DNA from 2 places in the Stenotrophomonas sp. YJH_SMC_120 genome. Region 2 is predicted to be linked to the other one. Evidence: predicted binding sites of a transcription regulator. Region 2 holds the regulator's gene; the other holds the start of a gene.
What was found. The regulator HrcA, encoded in region 2, represses chaperone genes, less so after heat shock. The targets are predictions, from matches to a motif close to TTNGCACTCNNNNNNNNNGAGTGCNAA.
Positions count from the first base shown of each region.

Region 1: the regulator HrcA is predicted to act here: its motif matches at 5,354-5,380, upstream of AC5P60_RS14765 (co-chaperone GroES).

Region 1 is NZ_JCAFRY010000012.1:101,424-111,986, forward strand. It holds gene AC5P60_RS14740 (response regulator) at 1-247, opposite strand, end outside; gene AC5P60_RS14745 (aspartyl protease family protein) at 354-1,283, shown strand; gene AC5P60_RS14750 (serine hydrolase domain-containing protein) at 1,351-2,514, shown strand; gene AC5P60_RS14755 (DUF6445 family protein) at 2,543-3,154, opposite strand; gene groL (chaperonin GroEL) at 3,289-4,938, opposite strand; gene AC5P60_RS14765 (co-chaperone GroES) at 5,020-5,307, opposite strand; gene AC5P60_RS14770 (endonuclease) at 5,620-7,410, shown strand; gene cutA (divalent-cation tolerance protein CutA) at 7,479-7,817, shown strand; gene AC5P60_RS14780 (protein-disulfide reductase DsbD family protein) at 7,814-10,186, shown strand; gene AC5P60_RS14785 (TlpA family protein disulfide reductase) at 10,183-10,563, shown strand, end outside.
Region 2 is NZ_JCAFRY010000024.1:22,654-33,216, reverse strand. It holds gene pdxY (pyridoxal kinase) at 1-865, opposite strand, end outside; gene AC5P60_RS19340 (MFS transporter) at 1,441-2,640, opposite strand; gene AC5P60_RS19335 (AraC family transcriptional regulator) at 2,713-3,510, shown strand; gene dnaJ (molecular chaperone DnaJ) at 3,571-4,695, opposite strand; gene dnaK (molecular chaperone DnaK) at 4,850-6,772, opposite strand; gene grpE (nucleotide exchange factor GrpE) at 6,955-7,470, opposite strand; gene hrcA (heat-inducible transcriptional repressor HrcA) at 7,534-8,598, opposite strand; gene recN (DNA repair protein RecN) at 8,714-10,375, shown strand; gene AC5P60_RS19305 (LysR family transcriptional regulator) at 10,486-10,563, opposite strand, start outside.

The sequences.
Region 1 (10,563 bases), on a different contig from region 2:
TTGCCGACAGCATCAGGATCGGAATGGCCCGTGCCTGCAGCCGGCGGCAGACCGACAGGCCATCCTCACCGGGCATCATCCAGTCGAGGATGATCACGTCCGGGCGATCGACCTGCAGCAGCACGTCCAGTGCCGTCGCGTCCGCTGCCACCCGTACCTGGTAGCCATGCAGCAACAGGCAATCGGCGATGGCATCACGGATGCTGGCGTCGTCATCGACAACGATGACACGGGCGGGAGTCGTCATGCAGGCAGTATCAGGCAGGTCTGTATCAGGACGGTATCAACGCCGATATTCCCGCGATACGCCGCTGCGCGCCAATGGTCACCCATGATCACTGCGGAGACTTGCCTTGCGCCTCATCCCATTCGTCCTGCTTGCTGCCCCGCTGGCTGCGCTGGCGTCCGATTCCCCCGAACACATCCTGCCGATGTGGATGCAGGGCGGTCATCCGGCCGTGGCCGTGTCGCTGGACGGGCGTGCCGAACCACTGCGCTTCGTGGTCGACAGCGCGGCAGGCGCCACGCTGGTCGATGACCGCGTCGTGCGGCGCTACGGTCTGGGAGATGCGGATGCGGAGGTATCACAGGCCCAAGGGGCAAGTGCAGCCTCCGCGCGGCTGCAGCGCATACGCAGAACGTCCTGGCAGCTGGGCAGTTGGCAGCTGCAGGCCCAAGCCATGAAGGTCGATCTGTCGTCGTTGCCGAAGGACGATGATCCGGCCATTGACGGCTTGATCGGCAACGATCTGACCGGGCGCTGGGACACCCGTTGGGACTTCGGCCGCAATCAACTGGCGCTGTGGACACCCGGCGGATTGAACCTGGAAGGACCGGGTTGCCAGCCCAATGCGCTGCCCGGACGCACTGACGGCCTGCGCCAGTTCGGTTTCATCATGCTTGGACTGGGCGCGCCCGCCGTGGACGCCATCGCCGTGGTCGACACCGGTGCCGCGCAGACCGTCCTCAACGCCGAAGCAGCCCGCGCACTGGGGCTGCGCACCGACGGCAGCGACGCACGGGTGCGGGTGCGTGAAAAGGGCACCGAAGGCCTGGGCGGCGGAAAGCAGGCAACCTGGCTGTACACCCTGCCCGGCATGGCCGGCAACGGCTGGCAGCACCCCTCGATGGAGGTCCGCATCAGCGAACTGCCAGTGTTCAAGGCGATCGGCCTGGAGGGCCGGCCGGCGCTGATCCTTGGTGCGGATGCAATGCGCGGCGGCCAGGTGGACATCGGTGCCGGCGCGTCCCGGATCTGCCTGCGCCGGCCGCAGGCCAGCTGACATCCGGCAATGACGCCAGCGGCAGCCTGGCGTAGCATCACCGTGCGCCCCACCAGGAGTTCCACGCATGTGCCGTGCTGCCCTGATGTTGCTGACGCTGTTCCCGCTGGCCGTGCTGGCTGCACCTCCCCCGGTACCCTCGCCGGTCCGCATCGATGCCGAAGCGCAGCGGTTGATGCAGGCCGCACAGGCGCGCGGCATGGCACTGGCGGTGATCGACGGCGGCAAGGTGGTGCACGTCGCCGCCTACGGCGAGCGCAATACCGCAGGCGAACCACTGCGCACTGATACGGTGATGTACGCCGCCTCGCTGACCAAGATGGCATTCGGCCATCTGGTCGCGCAGCTGGCGCAGGACCGCAGGATCGATCTGGATGCCAGCATCGCCACAGCGCTGGACAAGCCGTTGCCAGACTATCCGCCCGAAACGAAGAAGTACGCCGACTACAGCGTGCTGGCCGATGATGCGCGCTGGCGCCAGCTCACCCCTCGCCTGCTGCTCAACCACGCCAGTGGTTTTGCCAACTTCGCGTTTCTGGAACCGGACGGCCGGCTGAAGTTCCACTTCGATCCAGGCAGCCGCTACGGCTATTCCGGCGAAGGGCTGATCCTGCTGCAGTTCGTGATCGAACGCGGACGGCTGGGCGAGGATGTGGGTGCGTTGATGCAGCAGCGGGTATTCGACCGCTTCGGCATGACCCGCACCAGCATGATGTGGCGCGGGGACTTCGCCACCAACCTGGCCGACGGCTGGACCAAGGAGGGCACCGCCGAGCCGCACGATGAGCGCAGCCGCGTACGCGCGGCCGGTTCGATGGATACCACCATCGCCGACATGGCCCGTTTCGCCGCCGGCTACGTGCGCGGCGATGGGCTGTCAGCGACGATGCGCAAGGAGCTGGTGCGGCCGCAGCTGCCGATCACCACCGCCAGCCAGTTCCCCACCCTGCAGCCGGAGCTGCCGAAGGCGCTGCAGCGCAAGGACCTGGCGGCCGGCCTGGGGGTGGTGACTTTCCGTGGCCCGCAAGGCGCGGGCTTCTACAAGGGCGGCCACGATGATGCGGTCGGTAATACGCTGGTGTGCGTCGAGCAGCAGCAGCGCTGCGTGGTGATCCTGGGCAACGATGTGCGCGCCGAGGCGACCTTCCCGGCGCTGGTGGCCTTCGTGCTCGGCGACATCGGCGTACCGTGGCAGTGGGAGTACGGCGCAGCGAGGGCATTCGTGAAGTAGATCCACGCCATGCGTGGATGATCTCCCTTCAACGCGCCTGCTCGAAGAACATCAGGTAGACCAGCCGCCCATTCTCCGGCCGGTCGCCGAAGGCCGGGCCGGCGGTATGCCAGAACCACGGGCGCAGCAGCACCAGGCGGTTGAAGCGCATCGGGATGCGCATGGTCATTTCCCACTGGCTGTCGTCGACGCTGTCGCGCTCGATGATGTCCCGATGCATGTCGCCGCCGTTGGCGTAGCCCAGCGCAGCCAGATCGTGGGCGTTCAACGCCATGCGCTCGGTGTTGGTGCGGCGATGGCGGAAGAACTCGGTACCCCCTTCGCAGTGCTCCGGGGCGCTGAGGTAGAGGATGCCGGACCAGTGCGAATGGTCGGTGTGCACCTTGGCGCGACCCACATCGCTGGCCAGGGTCAGCCGGAACTTGCCGTGCGACTGCAACGGATTGACCGGCCGCAGCGGCTCGTTGACCAACCGCGACGCGGCCTCGGACAGGCCGTCCAGCTCCAGCCGTTCGAGCGAATTACGCCCGGGGAATGCCCCCTCCTGCGCCGGGTAGGTCAGGCCCAGGCCGGCCTGGCGCAGGCCGTGTGCATCGGCTGGAGAGAGGAAGTCGTCGACGACGATGAACGAGGTAGGCATGGTCTGCGAGCGTAGCGACGCGGCGCCATGGCGGCAACCGGACAACAAAAAAACCCCGCCTCGCGGCGGGGTTTTTCCTTGCATCGGGGAGACGCGCCGGCCAGGGCCGGCAACGTCCGACGCGGGCGTGGACCTTAGAAGTCCATGCCGCCCATGCCACCCATGCCGCCCATGCCACCGGCGCCGCCCATGGCCGGCTCGTCCTTCTTCGGAGCTTCGGCAACCATGGCTTCGGTGGTGATCATCAGGCCAGCGATCGAGGCCGCGTTCTGCAGCGCCGAACGGGTCACCTTGGTCGGGTCCAGGATGCCGAACTGCAGCATGTCGCCGAACTCGCCGGTAGCGGCGTTGTAGCCGAAGCTGCCGGTGCCTTCCTTGACCTTGTTGATGATGACCGACGGCTCGTCACCGGCGTTGGCAACGATCTCGCGCAGCGGGGCTTCCATCGCACGCAGGGCGATCTGGATGCCGTGGTTCTGGTCTTCGTTGGCGCCCTTCAGGCCGGCCAGCGCGGTGATCGCGCGGACCAGGGCAACGCCGCCGCCCGGAACCACGCCTTCTTCAACGGCCGCACGGGTGGCGTGCAGGGCGTCGTCGACGCGATCCTTCTTTTCCTTCATTTCGATTTCGGTCGAGGCGCCGACCTTGATCACGGCAACACCGCCGGCCAGCTTGGCCACGCGTTCCTGCAGCTTCTCGCGGTCGTAATCCGAGGAGGTGTCCTGGATCTGGGTCTTGATCTGCGCCACGCGTGCATCAACGTTGGCCTTGTCGCCGACGCCGTCGATGATGGTGGTGTTCTCCTTGGAGACCTGCACCTTCTTGGCGCGGCCCAGGTCCTTGATGGTGGCCTTCTCCAGCGACAGGCCGACTTCTTCGGAGATCACGGTGCCGCCGGTCAGCACGGCCATGTCTTCCAGCATCGCCTTGCGACGGTCGCCGAAGCCCGGAGCCTTGACGGCCACGACCTTGACGATGCCACGGATGGTGTTGACGACCAGGGTGGCCAGCGCTTCGCCTTCAACTTCCTCGGCCACGATCAGCAGCGGCTTGCCGGCCTTGGCGACGCCTTCCAGCACCGGCAGCAGGTCACGGACGTTGGAGATCTTCTTGTCGTGCAGCAGGATGAACGGGTCATCCAGGTCAGCGGTCTGCGACTGCTGGTTGTTGATGAAGTACGGCGACAGGTAGCCGCGGTCGAACTGCATGCCCTTGACCACGTCCAGCTCGTTGTCCAGGCCCGAGCCTTCTTCAACGGTGATGACGCCTTCCTTGCCGACTTCCTTCATCGCGTCAGCGATGATCTGGCCGATCGACTCGTCCGAGTTGGCCGAGATGGTACCGACCTGGGCGATCGCCTTGTCGTCGGCGGTCGGCTTGGAGATGTTCTTCAGCTCGGCGACGGCGGCCGAAACGGCCTTGTCGATACCGCGCTTGAGGTCCATCGGGTTCATGCCGGCGGCAACGGCCTTGGCGCCTTCGCGGATCAGGGCCTGGGCCAGCACGGTGGCGGTGGTGGTGCCGTCGCCGGCATCGTCGTTGGTGCGCGAAGCAACTTCCTTCACCATCTGCGCGCCCATGTTCTCGAACTTGTCAGCCAGTTCGATTTCCTTGGCGACGGAGACGCCGTCCTTGGTGATGGTCGGGGCGCCGAAGCTCTTTTCCAGCACGACGTTGCGGCCCTTCGGGCCCAGGGTGGCCTTGACGGCATTGGCGAGAACGTTGACGCCGCGCACCATGCGCGAACGGGCGTCTTCACCGAAACGAATATCCTTGGCAGCCATTGCATTTACCTCATTGGTAGCGCCGGACGCTGCCCGGCGGCTGGGAGTTTGGGATCAGGTTGAAACAGGTCGCGCCGAGGCTCAGCCGATGACGGCGAGCACGTCGTCTTCGCGCAGGACCTTGTATTCGACGCCTTCGCTCTTGTACGAGCTGCCGGCGTACTGGCCATAGATGACCTTGTCGCCGACCTTCAGCGACGGCGCGCGCACGTTGCCGTTGTCCAGCGGCTTGCCCGGGCCGACGGCCACGACCTCACCCTTGGTGGACTTTTCCTTGGCCGAGTCGGGGATGACGATGCCACCGGCGGAGATTTCGTCGGCTTCGATCGGCTTGACCACAACGCGGTCGTGCAGCGGCTTGATGCTCATAGGAGACCTCTTAAGTGATTGATTGGTCTAAAAAAGTCCGGCGATGTTAGCACTCACCCCAGGCGAGTGCCAGAACCGCACGTGAAGAAACCCGACAACGTCGGGAGCAGGGCAGAGATGGAGCCCCGCCGCCCCCTTTCAAGGGCGGAATGAAAAAATTTTTTCCACCCGCGCGCCTCGGCCAAGGCGTCGGTCCTGGACAATTTCGGTGACAAGCGTCGCACTGTCAGATATCTGACGTTCATTTACGACAAAGTGTCACTGGATCGGCCTTAGGCTCGGTCAGGCATTCCCAATCACAAGGAGTAGTCGATGCGATTGCTGTCCCCGCTTGCCGCCGCCTGCCTGCTGGCACTGGCCGCGGCGCCGGCCCAGGCCGAGGTCTTCATCAACGAACTGCACTACGACGACAGCACCGCCGCCGGTGACGTCGGCGAAGCCATCGAAGTGGTCGCTACCGCAGGTGAAGACCTGTCCGGCTACCGCCTCTACCTCTACAACGGCAGCAATCCTTCGGCCGCCACGGTCTACGCCAACAACCCGGTCCCTGCCGGCACCGCCGCCGGTTGCGGCAGCGCCAGCATCGCCGTGGTCAACTACCCGACCAACGGCATCCAGAACGGCCCGAACGACGGCATCGCCCTGGTCGACGCCAGCGGCAAGGTGGTCCAGTTCCTCAGCTACGAGGGCGCCATCACCGCCTCCGGTGGCCCTGCCGCCGGCATGACCAGCCAGAACATTCCGGTGGCCGAGACCAACAGCACGGCCCCCGGCACCTCGTTGCAGCTGACCGGCAGCGGCAGCCAGTACGCCCACTTCACCTGGGCCGAGTCGGCCAGGCAGACCTTCGGCAGCTGCAACAACGGCCAGACCTTCAGTGGCGGCGGCACCCCGGGCCCGAACACGCCGCCGTCGGTGTCCACCACCACCCCGGCGCAGGGCAGCAGCACCTTCCCGGCCGCCGCCGATCTGGAAGTGGTGTTCAGCGAAACCGTGAACCTCGCCAGCGGCGCCTTCGCGCTGAGCTGCGGTACCTCCGGCAGCGTGCCGCTGACCTTCCCGGCCAGCGGGCGCAGCGTGAAGCTGTCCACCAACACCGCGCTGGTGGCCGGTGAAGCCTGCCGCTTCGACATCCGCGCCGCGCGCATCACCGACCTGCAGGGCGCACACCCGGCGGCCGACAGCCGCATCGCCTTCACCGTGGCCAGCACCGGCGGCAATCCGGACCCGGGCAACCCGGGTGTGCCGGCCGGCTACTACTCCAAGGTCAACACCTCCAGCCCGAGCCAGCTGCGCTGCTCGCTGCACGCGACAATCAAGGGCCACACCGCCTACCCGTACAGCGGCTCGGGCACCAGTACCTGGACCATCCTGGAGATCGCAGACGAGGACCCGAACAACCCGAACCGCATCCTCGACGCGTATCGCAACCGCAGCTACGCCAAGGTGACCGATCGCGCTGGCAGCGGCAGTGGCCTGAAGTACAACCGCGAGCACACCTGGCCGAACTCGCTGGGTTTTGCCACCACCACGGGTGACAAGGGCCTGCCGTACGCGCCGTATACCGACACCCACATGCTGTACCTGACCGATGCACAGTGGAACGCCGACCGTGGCAACAAGCCGTTCGGCAAGTGCGACGCCAGCTGCGGCGAGCGCGCCACCGAGGCCAACAACGGCCAGGGTGGCGGCAGTGGTGGCTATCCGGGCAACTCCAACTGGGTGCGCACGCCGGACGGCAACACCGGCACGTTCGAGGTGTGGGGCAAGCGCAAGGGCGACATGGCGCGTGCGGTGATGTACATGGCGATCCGCTACGAGGGCGGCAAGGATGCAGCCACTGGCCAGTCCGAGCCGGACCTGGAGCTGACCGACGACCGCAGCAGGATCGTCAAGACCAGCAGCTCACCGGCCTACATGGGCCTACTGTCGACGCTGATCGACTGGCACCTGTCCGATCCGCCGGATGATGCCGAGCGTGCGCGCAATGACGTGATCTACAGCTTCCAGGGCAACCGCAACCCGTTCATCGACCACCCCGAGTGGGCGACCCCTGGCCTGTTCACCTCGGCCAAGCCGGCCACCTGCCAGCTGGCCAACTGACCGCGCAACGCAGCGGTCCACGGCCGCCGCCGGGTCCTGACCCGGCGGCGGCCCTATACTCGACGGTCATGTCGACCGTCGATCCCGTCCTGCTGCTGTTGACCACCTGCCCGGACCGGGCCAGCGCCGAGCGCATCGCGCACACGCTGGTTGGCGAGCGCCTGGCCGCGTGCGTGACCCGCCTCGATGGCGCGCAGTCGACCTACCGCTGGCAGGGCGAGGTGACCACCGACGCCGAGCTGCAGCTGCTGGTGAAGACCACCGCGAGTCGCGTCGATGACGCAATCGCCCGGATCGTCGAACTGCATCCGTATGAACTCCCGGAGTGCATCGCGGTCGAAACCCGGGCCGGCCTGCCGGCGTATCTGGACTGGATCCGGGCACAGACCCGGGAGGACACTGATTGAAGACTCTGTTTGCGCGTGGCGCCGCCCTGTGCGCCCTGTTGTGGCTCTCGCTGCCGGCGTTCGCCCTGGATGAGAAAGACCTGCTGCCGGTGGACCAGGCGTTCGCGCTGACCGCCACCGCCCCCGAACGTGGCCAGGTGCAACTGCAGTTCAAGATCGCGCCCGGCTATTACCTGTATCACCACCGCACCAGCGTCAAGGCCGACCCGGCCTTCAATGCCGGCGCGCTGCAGATGCCCAAGGGCGACAAGCACCACGACGATTTCTTCGGCGAGGTCGAAACCTATCGCGAGCGCCTGCAGGCCACCCTGCCCGGCACGCCGACCGAGGCCGCCGGCACCATCAGTCTGGAAGTGCGTTACCAGGGCTGCGCAGATGCCGGTGTCTGCTACCCGCCGCAGAAGCGCGTGGTGCAGGTCACCCTGCCTGGCAGCGGTGCACAGGCGGCGGCCCCGGCCGGCCGCGCCGGTGCGGCCAGTCCGTTCAACAACCCACTGGCCGGTGCCGGCAACAGCGGCGGCCTGCGCCTGCCGGGTGCCGCCAGCAACAGCCAGGCGCTGCCGCTGCCGTCGGAACAGGCGTTCGGCTTCGATGCCATCGCCAGCGACGGCAACACCCTGCTGCTGCGCTTCAGCCCGGCACCGGGCTACTACCTGTATCGCGACCGCACCTCGCTGAAGCTGGAAGGCAGCACCGGCGTGCAGGCCGGCACGCCGCGCTGGCCGGCCGCGCAGTCGCATCGCGACGAGCACTTCGGCGATGTCTCGGTGTACTTCAACCAGGTGGAAGTGCCGCTGCCGTTGCGGCGCACGGTTGCCGACGCGGTTGACGGCACCCTCGTGGTGACCTTCCAGGGCTGCCAGACCGATGGCATCTGCTACCCGCCAATGACCCGCCGGGTGAAGCTGTCGATCCCGGCCGGCAAGGTCAGCGCCAGCGCCGACCAGGCACCGCCGCGCAACGAGGTAATCAGCCCGTTGGCTGTGGCGCCACGCGAAGGCGCCAACGGCGCCCCCCTGCGCCTGCTGCCGACGGTGCCCAATACGGACGCCGCCCCCCCGGCCGTCGCAGGCACCGTGGACGGCAATGAATTCGCCGCCGATGCGCGCGGTGACAACGCGCTGCGTACGCGCCCGCCAGCGGCCACACCGAACCCGGACCGTTCGTTCGTCTGGGTGCTGCTGCTGGCGCTGGCCGGCGGCCTGGTGCTGAACCTGATGCCCTGCGTGCTGCCGATCCTGTCGCTGAAGGTCCTGAGCCTGGCGCAGAGTGGCGAAAGCCCGCAGCGCGCACGCAGCCACGCGCTCTGGTATACCTTGGGCGTGCTGGTCGCATTCGCGGTGATCGGTGCGTTGATGGTGGGCCTGCGCGCAATCGGCAACGCCGTCGGCATCGGCTTCCAGCTGCAGCACCCGGGCGTGGTGGCGGCGCTGGCCTACATCATGTTCGCGGTAGGCCTGAGCCTGTCCGGCGTGTTCACCCTGGGCGGCGGCATCGGCAACCTGGGCCAGTCGCTGGCCAGCCGCAGCGGCCCGGCCGGTGACTTCTTCACCGGTGCGCTGGCCTGCGTGGTCGGCAGTGCCTGCGTCGGCCCGTTCATGGGTGGCGCGATTGCCTACGCGTTCATTGCCCCGCCGCTGAAGGCGATGACCGTGTTCCTGTTCCTCGGCCTGGGCCTGGCGCTGCCGTTCCTGCTGATCGGCTTCGTGCCGGCGCTGGCGCGCCGCCTGCCCAAGCCCGGCCCGTGGATGGAAACGCTCAAGCACGTGCTGGCCTTCCCGATGTACGCCACCGCGCTGTGGCTGCTGTGGGTGCTGGGCAAGCAACGCGGCGTGGACGGCATGGCGCTGGTGCTGGGTGGCCTGTTGCTGTTCGCCTTCGGCCTGTGGCTGTTCGAGCGCAACCGCTGGACCGGCTCGCGTGCGGTGACCCTGCTCGGCGTGCTGCTGGCGATCGGCGCATTGGTACCGGCCTGGGGCGTGACCCAGCTGGCAGCGCCGGCACGCGCCGCACAGGCCGCCAGCGACAACGTGGTGGAGTATTCGCCGCAGTTGCTGGACCGCCTGCGCGCCGACAACCGCGTGGTGTTCGTCAACATGACCGCCGACTGGTGCGTGAGCTGCAAGGCCAACGAGCGCGCCGTGCTGTCGCGGCCGGAGTTCAAGGACCTGCTCAAGCGCACCAACGCGGTGTACATGCGCGGTGACTACACCAACGTCGATCCGCAGATCACCACGTTCCTGGAAGAGCACAAGGCCGTCGGCGTGCCGCTGTACGTGGTGTACGGCCCCGGCGCACCGCCGACCGTGCTGCCGACCCTGCTGACCCAGGCGGTAGTCGAAGAAGCGCTGCTGCGCACCGCGCGATGAAGTGGCAACGGCCAGCGCTGCTGTGGACAGCGGTGCTGGCCGCCGGCCTCGGCCTGTGGGCCGGGCATCGATTGGCTCCTGCGCCGGTTGCGCCTGAGGCCATGCCAGCGGCGCCTGCTGTGGCGGCTACGGCACCTGCCCTGCAGGTCGGCGACAGCCTGCCCGCGCTGTCGCTGCCCGATCTTGAAGGCCGGCCGCTGGACCTGCGCCAGCACGCTGGCGGTCGCCCGCTGTTGATCAATGTCTGGGCCAGCTGGTGCGCGCCCTGCGTTGAAGAAATGCCCGAACTGGCGCGTTTCGCACATATCCAGGGCGAGCACGGTGTGCAGGTGCTGGGACTGGCGCTGGATACGCCGGAGGACGTGCGCGGTTTCCTG
Region 2 (10,563 bases):
CGGCAGGCGCTGCAGCGATCACGTCGAATTCTTCGAAGCCGTTGTCCAGGGTCGCCTCCAGGGCCGCGTGGGTGCCGGCAATCGCACGCGAGATCGCCTGCTGCATCGATTCGCCGCGCAGCAGGAACGACACCACCAGCGACATCAGCACATCACCCGTACCGGCCACGTCCACCGGCAGCAGGGGCGAGGTCCAGCGCCAGGTCTCCTCGCGGCCGACAGCCAGGGTCACCAGTTCACCCGGGGTGCCGCCCACGCTGTGCGCGATCACCCAGTGCGGGCCACGATCCAGCAGCGTGCGTGCGGCGGCGATGGCATCGGCCTCGGCGAGCGCCGGCATACCGGTGAGGCGATTGAGTTCAAAGGCGTTCGGGGTCACCAGCCAGGCATGCGGCAGCAGGCGCTCGGCGAAGATCGCTTCCAGGCCCGGTTCCACGTAGGGGCCGGTGTGGGTATCACCAATCACCGGATCCAGGCAGTAACGCAGCTGCGGGCAGGCCGGCAGGATGTCGTCCAGCCAGTCGGCGAAGGCCGCACCGTTGGCGGTGCTGCCGAAGTAGCCGGACACCAGCATCTTCGCCCGCTGCGGCAGGCCGCGCTCGTGGGTGCCCAGCAGCAGGTCGGCGAACCAGTCGGCGGGCAGCACGCGACCGCGCGTGGTGTCGTAGAACGGCGCGTTGCTGAGCAACACGGTCGGAATTTCTGCTACGCGCACGCCGAGAGCGCGCATCGGCGGCACGGCGGCGCTGTTGCCGGCGTGGCCGTAGACAAGTTGCGACTGGACCGAGATGACATCGATCGGCGACGGGCCGTCGGGCCGCTGGCGGCGGCCGTGGACCAGGTGGTTATCAAGGGATTCGCTCATGGCCGCATTCTACGCCCGGTGGGCGGTTCGGCAGGGCTTGCAGCCCTGCGCCTGCAGAATCAACGTCAACATCAAAAGCCAGAGCGGGCTATCCGTGGGGTGGCGGGGCGGTGTCGGAGTGCGGGGACGCCGCAAGTACGTCCTTGTAGGCTTGGCAGCGGCATCCATGCGGCTGACACCCCGCACTCCGACACCGCCCCGCCTTCGACAGGTTCACGCGGCTGTTGGTAATTGCGGCTGTTGTTCCGCGCTGTTGGTAGGTGTCGACCTTGGTCGACACATCTGTCAGATATCGAATGAGTCATCCACGCATGGCGTGGATCTACCGTGTCGACCAAGGTCGACACCCACCAGAGCAGAGTGCTGCTCCAACAGATCGCGGCCAATTGTCGAAGGCGGGGTGGGTCCGGTTGAAGGGGTGTCCGCGGCATGGATGCCGCGGCCAAGCCCCCAGGGATGGGTTTACGGCGTCCCCTGCAGCCGGACCCACCCCGCCCACCCACGGATAGCCCGCTTCTGCTGTTGACGTTGCCTCTGCGGGTGCAGGGCTGCAAGCCCTGCAAACCAAAAACCCCTCAGTGAACAGCAGGCCGCGACGGCGGCAGCCACGCCGCCACGATGCCGAGCAGCGGCAGGAACGCAGTCAACTGGTAGACGTACTCGATGCTGGTCTTGTCCGCCAGCAGGCCGAGCACGGCAGCACCCAGTCCACCCATGCCGAACGCAAAGCCGAAGAACAGGCCGGACACCATGCCGATGCGGTGCGGCATCATCTCCTGGGCATAGACCACGATGGCCGAGAACGCCGAAGACAACACGAAACCGATCAGCACCGCCAGCACCGTGGTCCAGAACAGATCGGCATGCGGCAGCATCAGTGCGAACGGCGCAACGCCCAGGATCGAGGTCCAGATGATCGGCTTGCGGCCGATGCGATCGCCCAGCGGGCCACCGAGGAAGCCGCCGGCGGCGGACGCCACCAGGAATGCGAACAGATGCAGCTGCGCCTGTGCCACCGGAATGCCGAAGTGGTGGATCAGGTAGAAGGTGAAGTAGCTGCCGATGCTGGCCATGTAGAAGTACTTGCTGAAGATCAGCACCAGCAGGATCGCCAGCACCTTGGCCACGGTGCGCGGGGGATGGCGCGGCGCCATCGAGGCGGTGCTGGCCGGGCCCGGGGTGCCCAGGTGCAGCGCGTACCAGCGGCCGACATAGGTCAGCAGTGCAATGCCGATCAGCGCGGCGCCGGCAAACCACGACGCGGCATGCTGGCCATGCGGCACGATCACCGCTGCAGCAATCAATGGACCGAGCGCGGTACCGAAATTGCCGCCCACCTGGAACACCGACTGCGCGAAGCCATGGCGGCCACCCGAGGCCAGCCGCGCAATGCGCGATGCTTCCGGATGGAAAATGGCCGAACCAATGCCGACCATCGCCGCAGCCATCAGCACCACCGCATAGTTCGGCGCGAAGCCGAGCAGCAGCATGCCGCACAGGGTCGAGGCCATGCCAATCGGCAGCGAGTACGGCGCCGGGCGACGGTCGGTGGCGGCGCCAACCAGTGGCTGGAAGATCGAAGCGGTCAGCTGGTAGGTCAGCGTGATCAGGCCGATCTGGGTGAAGCTCAGGTTGAAGCCGCCCTTGATCACTGGATAGATGGCCAGGATCAGCGACTGCATCATGTCGTTGACGACATGCGAGGTGGAAATAGCTGCCAGCACACCGGGAGCCACCGGACGTGAGGTCGTTGCGGGAGAAGCCAAGGCGGACATGGACGCAGTCAGGTTGGGGGCGAGCCACGCATGCTACGGTTGCCCTCCCCTCCCTTCTGCCGCGTTCGGGTCATGGCCTATCGCAAAAAGGACATTGCCGGCGATGTCGACCCGGCTGCGCCGTGGCGTGATGTGCCACTGCATCGTCCGGTCACCTACCGGGTTACCCAGTACCCGGCAGGCACCCATATCGCAGGCCACAAGCACCAGCGCCACCAGCTGGTCTATGCCATCTCGGGGCTGATGGTGGTGCGCTCGGAAGTCGGTCGCTGGGTCGTGCCCTCCACCCGTGCGATCTGGATGCCGGCGGGCATGGTGCACGCGGTGGACTGCATTGCCGCCGTGCACATGCGCAGCCTGTACATCGATCCGTCGTTCGCCCCGCAGTTGCCGGCCGAACCGTTCGCGGTACAGGTGGCACCGCTGCTGCGCGAACTGCTGCAGGCAGCCACCCTGATCAAGGGCGAGCACATCGAAGACAGCCGCGATGGCCGCGTGGTGCGCCTGCTGCTGGACGAACTGCATCGCATGGACGTACTGCCGCTGCACCTGCCCTCGCCCACCGACCCGCGCCTGCAGCGGATCTGCCAGCACATCCAGAAGCGCCCCGGCGACGACGCCACGCTGCAGGACTGGGCACAGGCGCTGGAAGTGGACGTGAAAACCATCCAGCGTCATTTCGCCAGCGAACTGGGCATGACCTTCGGCCAGTGGCGACAGCAGGCGCGACTGCTGGCCGCATTGGAGCGGCTGGCGGTCGGCGACAAGGTCATCGATGTCGCGCTGGCGATGGGCTACGACAGCCCCAGTGCGTTCACCAGCATGTTCAAGCGCCAGCTGGGGCAGACGCCGGCGGCGTTTTTCCGCTGATCGCAAACGAAAACGCCGGGCATGGCCCGGCGCTGCCGCTCAACGCTTCGGTTGAAAAACTCAGGACGTCATCCGGTCCCAGAAGCCCTTCACGCCATCCATGAAGGTGGCCGACTTCGGCGAATGCTTGCGTGCTTCCTCGCCGACGAAGGTGGCTTCGAACTGTTCCAGCAGCTTGCGCTGCTCAGGGGTGAGGTTGACCGGAGTCTCCACCACCACGCGGCAGTACAGGTCGCCCTCGCTGCGGCTGCGCACCGAACGCACGCCCTTGCCGCGCAGGCGGAACAGCTTGCCGGTCTGGGTCTCGGCCGGAATGCGGATCTCCGCTTCGCCGCCGAGGGTGGCCACGCGCACGGTGTCACCCAGTGCCGCCTGCGAGATGCGGATCGGCACTTCGCAGTGCAGGTCGTCGCCATCGCGCTGGAAGATCGCATGCTCGCGCACGCGCACTTCCACGTACAGGTCGCCCGGTGGCGTACCGGCCGGACCGGCTTCGCCCTCGCCCTGCAGGCGGATGCGGTCGCCGGTATCGACGCCGGCCGGCACCTTCACCGACAGCACCTTGTCTTCCTCGACACGGCCGTTGCCGTGGCAGGTCTTGCAGGGCTTGGCGATGATCTGGCCACGGCCGCCGCAGTTGTGGCAGGCCTGCTGCATGGCGAAGATGCCGCGCTGGATGCGCACCTGGCCGCGGCCATGGCACACATTGCAGGTTTCGACCTTGCCATCTTCCGAGCCACTGCCATCGCAGTCGCCGCACTCGGCCAGGGTCGGAATCTCGATGCGGCGCTCGACGCCGCGCACGGCTTCTTCCAGGTCCAGCTCCATCACGTAGCCGATGTCGGCGCCGCGACGCGCCTGGCGCGGACCACCGCCACCGCCGCCAAAGATGTTGCCGAAGATATCGCCGAAGATATCGTTCATGTCCGGGCCGCCCGGCCCGCCGCCGCCCATGCCGTGCTCGAACGCCGCGTGGCCATGGCTGTCGTACATGCGGCGCTTGTTGCCGTCGGACAGCACTTCGTAGGCTTCCTTGCACTCCTTGAAGGAGGCTTCGGCCGCCGCATCACCCGGGTTGCGGTCCGGGTGGAACTTCATCGCGCAGCGACGGTACGCCTTCTTCAGCTCGTCGTCGGTGGCGGTGCGGGCAACGCCCAGCACTTCGTAATAATCGCGCTTGCTCATATCGTGGATCTGGTTCCGGAAAGTCGGGATTCGTCAAAGCGGAAGAGCGGAACCAGGTCCGCTCTTGCGTCGGGCGCCCCGACACGCCGGTGGGCGGTCAGGACCCTGATGCGACAACGGGACGCTGGTGGCCAGCGTCCCGTGTCGGTCCGGATCAGGACTTCTTGTCGTCCTTGACTTCGGTGAACTCGGCGTCGACCACGTCGTCCTGCGCCTTGCCGGCATTGCCGGCGTCGGCACCCGGGGCACCGCCCTGGTCGGCCGAAGCCGCGGCGAACAGCGACTGGCCAGCTTCTTCCAGTGCCTTCGACTTGGCTTCGATCTGTGCCTTGTCGTCACCCTTCATCGCGGTTTCCAGGTCGGCCAGGGCCGCCTCGACCTTGCCGATGACATCGCCGCCGACCTTGCTGCCGTGCTCGGTGATGGCGCTGCGGGTACCGTGGATCAGGGCGTCGGCCTGGTTGCGGGCCTGCACCAGTTCCTGGAACTTCTTGTCTTCTTCGCGGTTGGCTTCCGCGTCGGCGACCATGCGCGCGATCTCTTCCTCGGACAGGCCCGAACCGGCCTTGATCTCGACCTTCTGTTCCTTGTTGGTCTTCTTGTCCTTGGCCGACACGTGCAGGATGCCGTTGGCGTCGATGTCGAAGGACACTTCCACCTGCGGCAGGCCACGCGGGGCCGGCTCGATGCCGGACAGGTCGAACTTGGCCAGCGACTTGTTGAAGCGGGCCTGTTCGCGCTCACCCTGCAGCACGTGCACGGTCACGGCCGACTGGTTGTCCTCGGCGGTGGAGAACACCTGCGAGGCCTTGGTCGGGATGGTGGTGTTCTTCTCGATGATCTTGGTGAACACGCCGCCCATGGTCTCGATGCCCAGCGACAGCGGGGTCACGTCCAGCAGCAGCACGTCCTTGACGTCGCCGCCCAGCACGCCGCCCTGGATCGCAGCACCCAGTGCCACGGCTTCGTCCGGGTTGACGTCCTTGCGCGGTTCCTTGCCGAAGAACTCGGTCACCGCCTGCTGCACCTTCGGCATGCGGGTCTGGCCGCCGACCAGGATCACTTCGCTGATGTCGCTCGAACGCAGGCCGGCATCGTTCAGGGCGACGCGGCACGGCTCGATCGACTTCTTGATCAGGTCGTCCACCAGGGCTTCCAGCTTGGCGCGGGTCAGCTTGATGTTCAGGTGCTTCGGACCCGACGCGTCAGCGGTGACGTACGGCAGGTTCACTTCGGTCTGCTGGGCGCTGGACAGCTCGATCTTGGCGCGCTCGGCAGCATCCTTCAGGCGCTGCAGGGCCAGCGGATCCTTGCGCAGGTCGATGCCCTGGTCCTTGTTGAACTCTTCAACCAGGTACTCGATGACGCGGTTGTCGAAGTCTTCGCCACCCAGGAACGTGTCGCCGTTGGTGGCCAGCACTTCGAACTGCTTTTCACCGTCGACGTTGGCGATCTCGATCACCGAGACGTCGAAGGTGCCGCCGCCCAGGTCGTACACCACGATCTTGCGATCCTTGTTGTCGCCCTTGTCCAGGCCATAGGCCAGCGCGGCCGCGGTCGGCTCGTTGATGATGCGCTTGACGTCCAGGCCGGCGATGCGGCCGGCGTCCTTGGTTGCCTGGCGCTGGCTGTCGTTGAAGTAGGCCGGCACGGTGATGACCGCTTCGGTGACCTTCTCACCGAGGAAGTCCTCGGCGGTCTTCTTCATCTTTTCCAGCACCTTGGCCGAGATTTCCTGCGGAGCCATCTTCTTGCCGTCGCTGGTGGCCACCCAGGCGTCGCCATTGTCATGGGCCAGGATGCTGTACGGGACGTGCGCGATGTCCTTCTGCACTTCGGCGTCGGTGAACTTGCGGCCGATCAGGCGCTTCACCGCGTAGAAGGTGTTCTTCGGGTTGGTCACGGCCTGGCGCTTGGCCGAGGCACCGACCAGGACTTCGCCGTCCTTGGTGTAGGCGACGATCGACGGGGTGGTGCGATCGCCTTCCGAATTCTCGATGACGCGGGCCTTGCCGCCGTCCATGATCGCCACGCACGAGTTGGTGGTGCCGAGGTCGATACCAATGATCTTGCCCATGGGGGAGACTCCTGAGGATGCTTGTTGGTGTCAGTCCGGCCGTTCGGCCGGTGGATGAATACGATGTGGGGGAGGCTCGTGGAACATTCAAGCCATCTCCCGAACGCTGTGTTCAGCGCCTGGAAAACCTTGCCAGGCATGGCCTGGCACAACCGGGACCGGGCAAAGCCCGGCCTGGTCCATCAATCGGCGGCCACCACCACCAGCGCCGGCCGCAGCAGGCGCTCGTTGAGCAGGTAGCCCTTCTGGAACACGGTCACCACGCTGCCCGGGGCGGCGCCCGGCGTCGGCACCTGGCTGATGGCCTGGTGGTGTTCCGGGTTGAACGGCTGGCCGATCGGGTCCAGCAGGACCAGTCCGTTGTCGGCGGCCACCTTCAGCAGCTGCTTGTAGGTCAGCTCCAGGCCTTCGCGCAGCGGGTGCGGGTCGTCGCCGGCGGCCTTCAGGCCGGCATCCAGGCTGTCGAACACGGGGAGCAGATCGCCCAGCAGCTTCTCGTTGGCGAACTTGCGGGCCTGTTCGATGTCACGGGCAACGCGCTTGCGCTGGTTCTCCAGGTCGGCGCGCTCACGCAGGGCATCGGCCTTGACCTGTTCGATTTCGGCGCGCAGGCGCTCGACTTCGTCGTTGACGCCGGCGGTGGCGGCCGCATCGGCGGCACTCTGCTGGGATTCGATATCTGGCTGTTCGTGGTTCATGTCTGGGTCCCTGGCGGTCAATCTCCGCCTCCACCCACCCTAGTGTGGGCGGGATGCTGCGTTTCAAGCGTCGGATGTTCCCGGCGGGCGGCCGGCTGGCGAAAACGCCGCGCCCAGTACATCGGCGGTAGCCTGGACCAGCGGGATCACGCGGTCGTACGCCATCCGCTTGGGGCCGATCACCCCCAGCACGCCCAGCACCTGGCCATTGGCCGTGTAAGGGGCGGTGACCAGCGAGACGCCCTGCAGCGGCATCATCCCGGTCTCCTCGCCGATGAAGATGCGCACGCCGGGCGCCTGGATGGTCCGCTCCAGCAGCTGCAGGATCTCGCGCTTGCTGGAGAACAGCTCGAACAGCTCGCGCAGGCGCTCCAGGTCGGACAGGTCCTGCACCCCCATCAGGCGGGTCTGGCCCGCCACCAGCATGTCGTCGGCCGCCGGCTGCAGGGCCTGCTCGGCCAGCTCGATGCTGTGCGCCAGCAGCTGTTCCAGCTCGGAGCGGGCATCGCGCAGTTCCAGCAGCAGTCGGGTGCGGATCTCGGCCATCGGCAGGCCGGCGAAATGGGCATTGAGGTAGTTCGCGACCTGCTCCAGCTGGCCCGGCGCGAACTCCTGCCGGGTTTCGATGACGCGGTTCTGCACCTCGTTGTCGGCAAACACCAGGATCGCCAGCACCCGGCGCCCGTCCAGCGCCACGAAGTCGATCTGGCGGAAGGCGAACTGCTCGCGTCGCGGCGCGCTGACCACGCCGACGAAGTGGCTCATCGCCGACAACAGCTCCGAGGCGCTGCCGAGCAGGGCCTGGGTGCTGCCGCCGCCAGCCAGTTCCTGCCGCAACCGGGCCAGCTCGCCTTCGCCCGGCGGCTGCATCTGCAGCAAGCTGTCGACGAACACGCGGTAGCCATGCGCGGTCGGAACGCGCCCGGCGGAGGTGTGCGGCGAGGCCAGCAGCCCCAGGTCTTCCAGGTCACCCAGGATGTTGCGGATGGTGGCCGGACTGACCTCCAGGCCGGCCACGCGCGCCAGTGTCTGCGAGCCGACCGGCTCGCCGTCCTGGATGTAACGCGCGATCAGCGTGCGCAGCAGATGGCGCGCACGCGGGGCAAGCTGGTCGGGAGAACCGTGCATGGAATCAACCTGTGAGACACGGACACTAGATAATGGCGGCGCATCACCTTGGCAAGTCATTGGACCTCCCTCGCCCGCGTGCTAGCGTTGCGCGGCTGCTGATACCCCCTTACCCATGCTCAGACATCTTTCGATCAAGGATTTCGCCGTCGTCCGCGCCACCGAACTGGAGTTCGGGCCAGGCATGACCGTGGTTTCAGGCGAGACCGGCGCCGGCAAGTCGCTGATGGTCGACGCGCTGGGCTTCCTGTCCGGCCTGCGCGCCGACAGCGGCGTGGTCCGCCACGGCGCCGCGCGCGCCGAGCTTTCGGCCGAGTTTGCGCTGGAGCAGCTGCAGGCTGCACGCCAGTGGCTGGCCGACAACGAGCTGGACGACGAGGAGCAGTGCCAGCTGCGCCGGGTCATCCGCGCCGATGGCGGTTCGCGGGCCTGGATCAACGGCCGCCCGGTGACCCTGGCGCAACTGGGCGACCTGGCCTCGCTGCTGGTGGAGATCCACGGACAGCACGAACAGCAGGCCCTGCTGACGCGCCCGTCGCAGCTGGCCCTGCTCGACGCCTATGCGCGCAACGAGAACGAACGCCGCCAGGTGCGACGCGCCGCCGCGGCCTGGCAGGCATTGGTCGATGAATCGCTGGCGCTGTCGCAACAGGGCGACGTCAGTGACCGGATCGGCTTCCTGGAGCACCAGCTGCGCGAGCTGGACCGTGAAGACCTGGAGCCGGAGTCGATTGCCGCACTCGGCGCCAGCCACCGCCGCCAGGCCCATGCCAGCGCCCTGCTGAGCGCCTGCCAGGCCGCCAGCAACCAGCTCAACGGCGACGACGGCAGCTCCGCGCTGGACCTGCTGCAGCAGGTGCGCCACGAGCTGTCGCGCCTGATCGAGCACGACGCGCGCCTGGGCGAGGTGGATGGCCTGATCGAGAACGCTTCGATCCAGCTGCACGAAGCCCTGTCGCTGCTGGATCGGGTGCATGACGACCTCGACGCCGACCCGGAACAGTTCGAGGAGAACGAGCGCCGCCTCGGCCGTCTGCACGACCTGGCCCGCAAGCACCGCGTGCCGATGGACGAGCTGGGTGCGCAGCGCGAGCGCATGCACGCCGAAGTGGAACAGCTGCGCGGCGCCGACGAACGCCTGCAGCGCCTGGCCGGCGAGATCGACAAGGCCGCCGCCGCCTGGCGCGCACAGGCCGAAGTGCTGACCGCCAGCCGTCGCAGCGCTGCTGCCGAGCTGTCGGCCACCACCACTGGCATCATCGCCGAGCTGGGCATGGGCGGCGGCCAGTTCCTGATCGAGCTGGAACCGCAGGACGCCGGCAAGCCCGACCCGCAGGGTGCCGAGCGCGTGGAATTCCTGGTCGCAGCCAATGCCGGCCAGCCGCCGCGCGCCCTGCGCAAGGTGGCCTCCGGCGGCGAACTGTCACGCATCTCGCTGGCCATCGAAGTGGCCGCGCTGGACCTGGATGCCGTACCGACCATGGTGTTCGACGAAGTCGACTCCGGCATCGGCGGCGCGGTAGCCGACATCGTCGGCCAGAAGCTGCGCGCGCTCGGCGAGAAGCGCCAGGTGCTGTGCGTGACCCACCTGCCGCAGGTTGCCTCCAAGGGCCATGCCCATTACCGGGTCAGCAAGGCCCCGGTGGAAGGCATGACCCAGAGCGCCGTGGAAAAGCTGGACAGCAAGGCGCGCGAGGAAGAGCTGGCGCGCATGCTCGGCGGCGTGGAAGTGAGCAAGGAAGCGCGCGCCGCCGCGCGCAAGCTGCTGCAGGTGTAACGCCGCCCGAGCCGGGCATAGGCCCGGCTTCCGCGCGGTAGTGCCGGCCGCTGGCCAGCAACCCAACACGGGTGGGCGAAGATCGTGAGGTTGCCGGCCAGCGGCCGGCGCTACCCCCGTGGCTGCGTCAGGTCGACGTTCTCCACCAGGAAATCAAGAAACGCGCGCACCCGCAGCGGCAGGTAGCC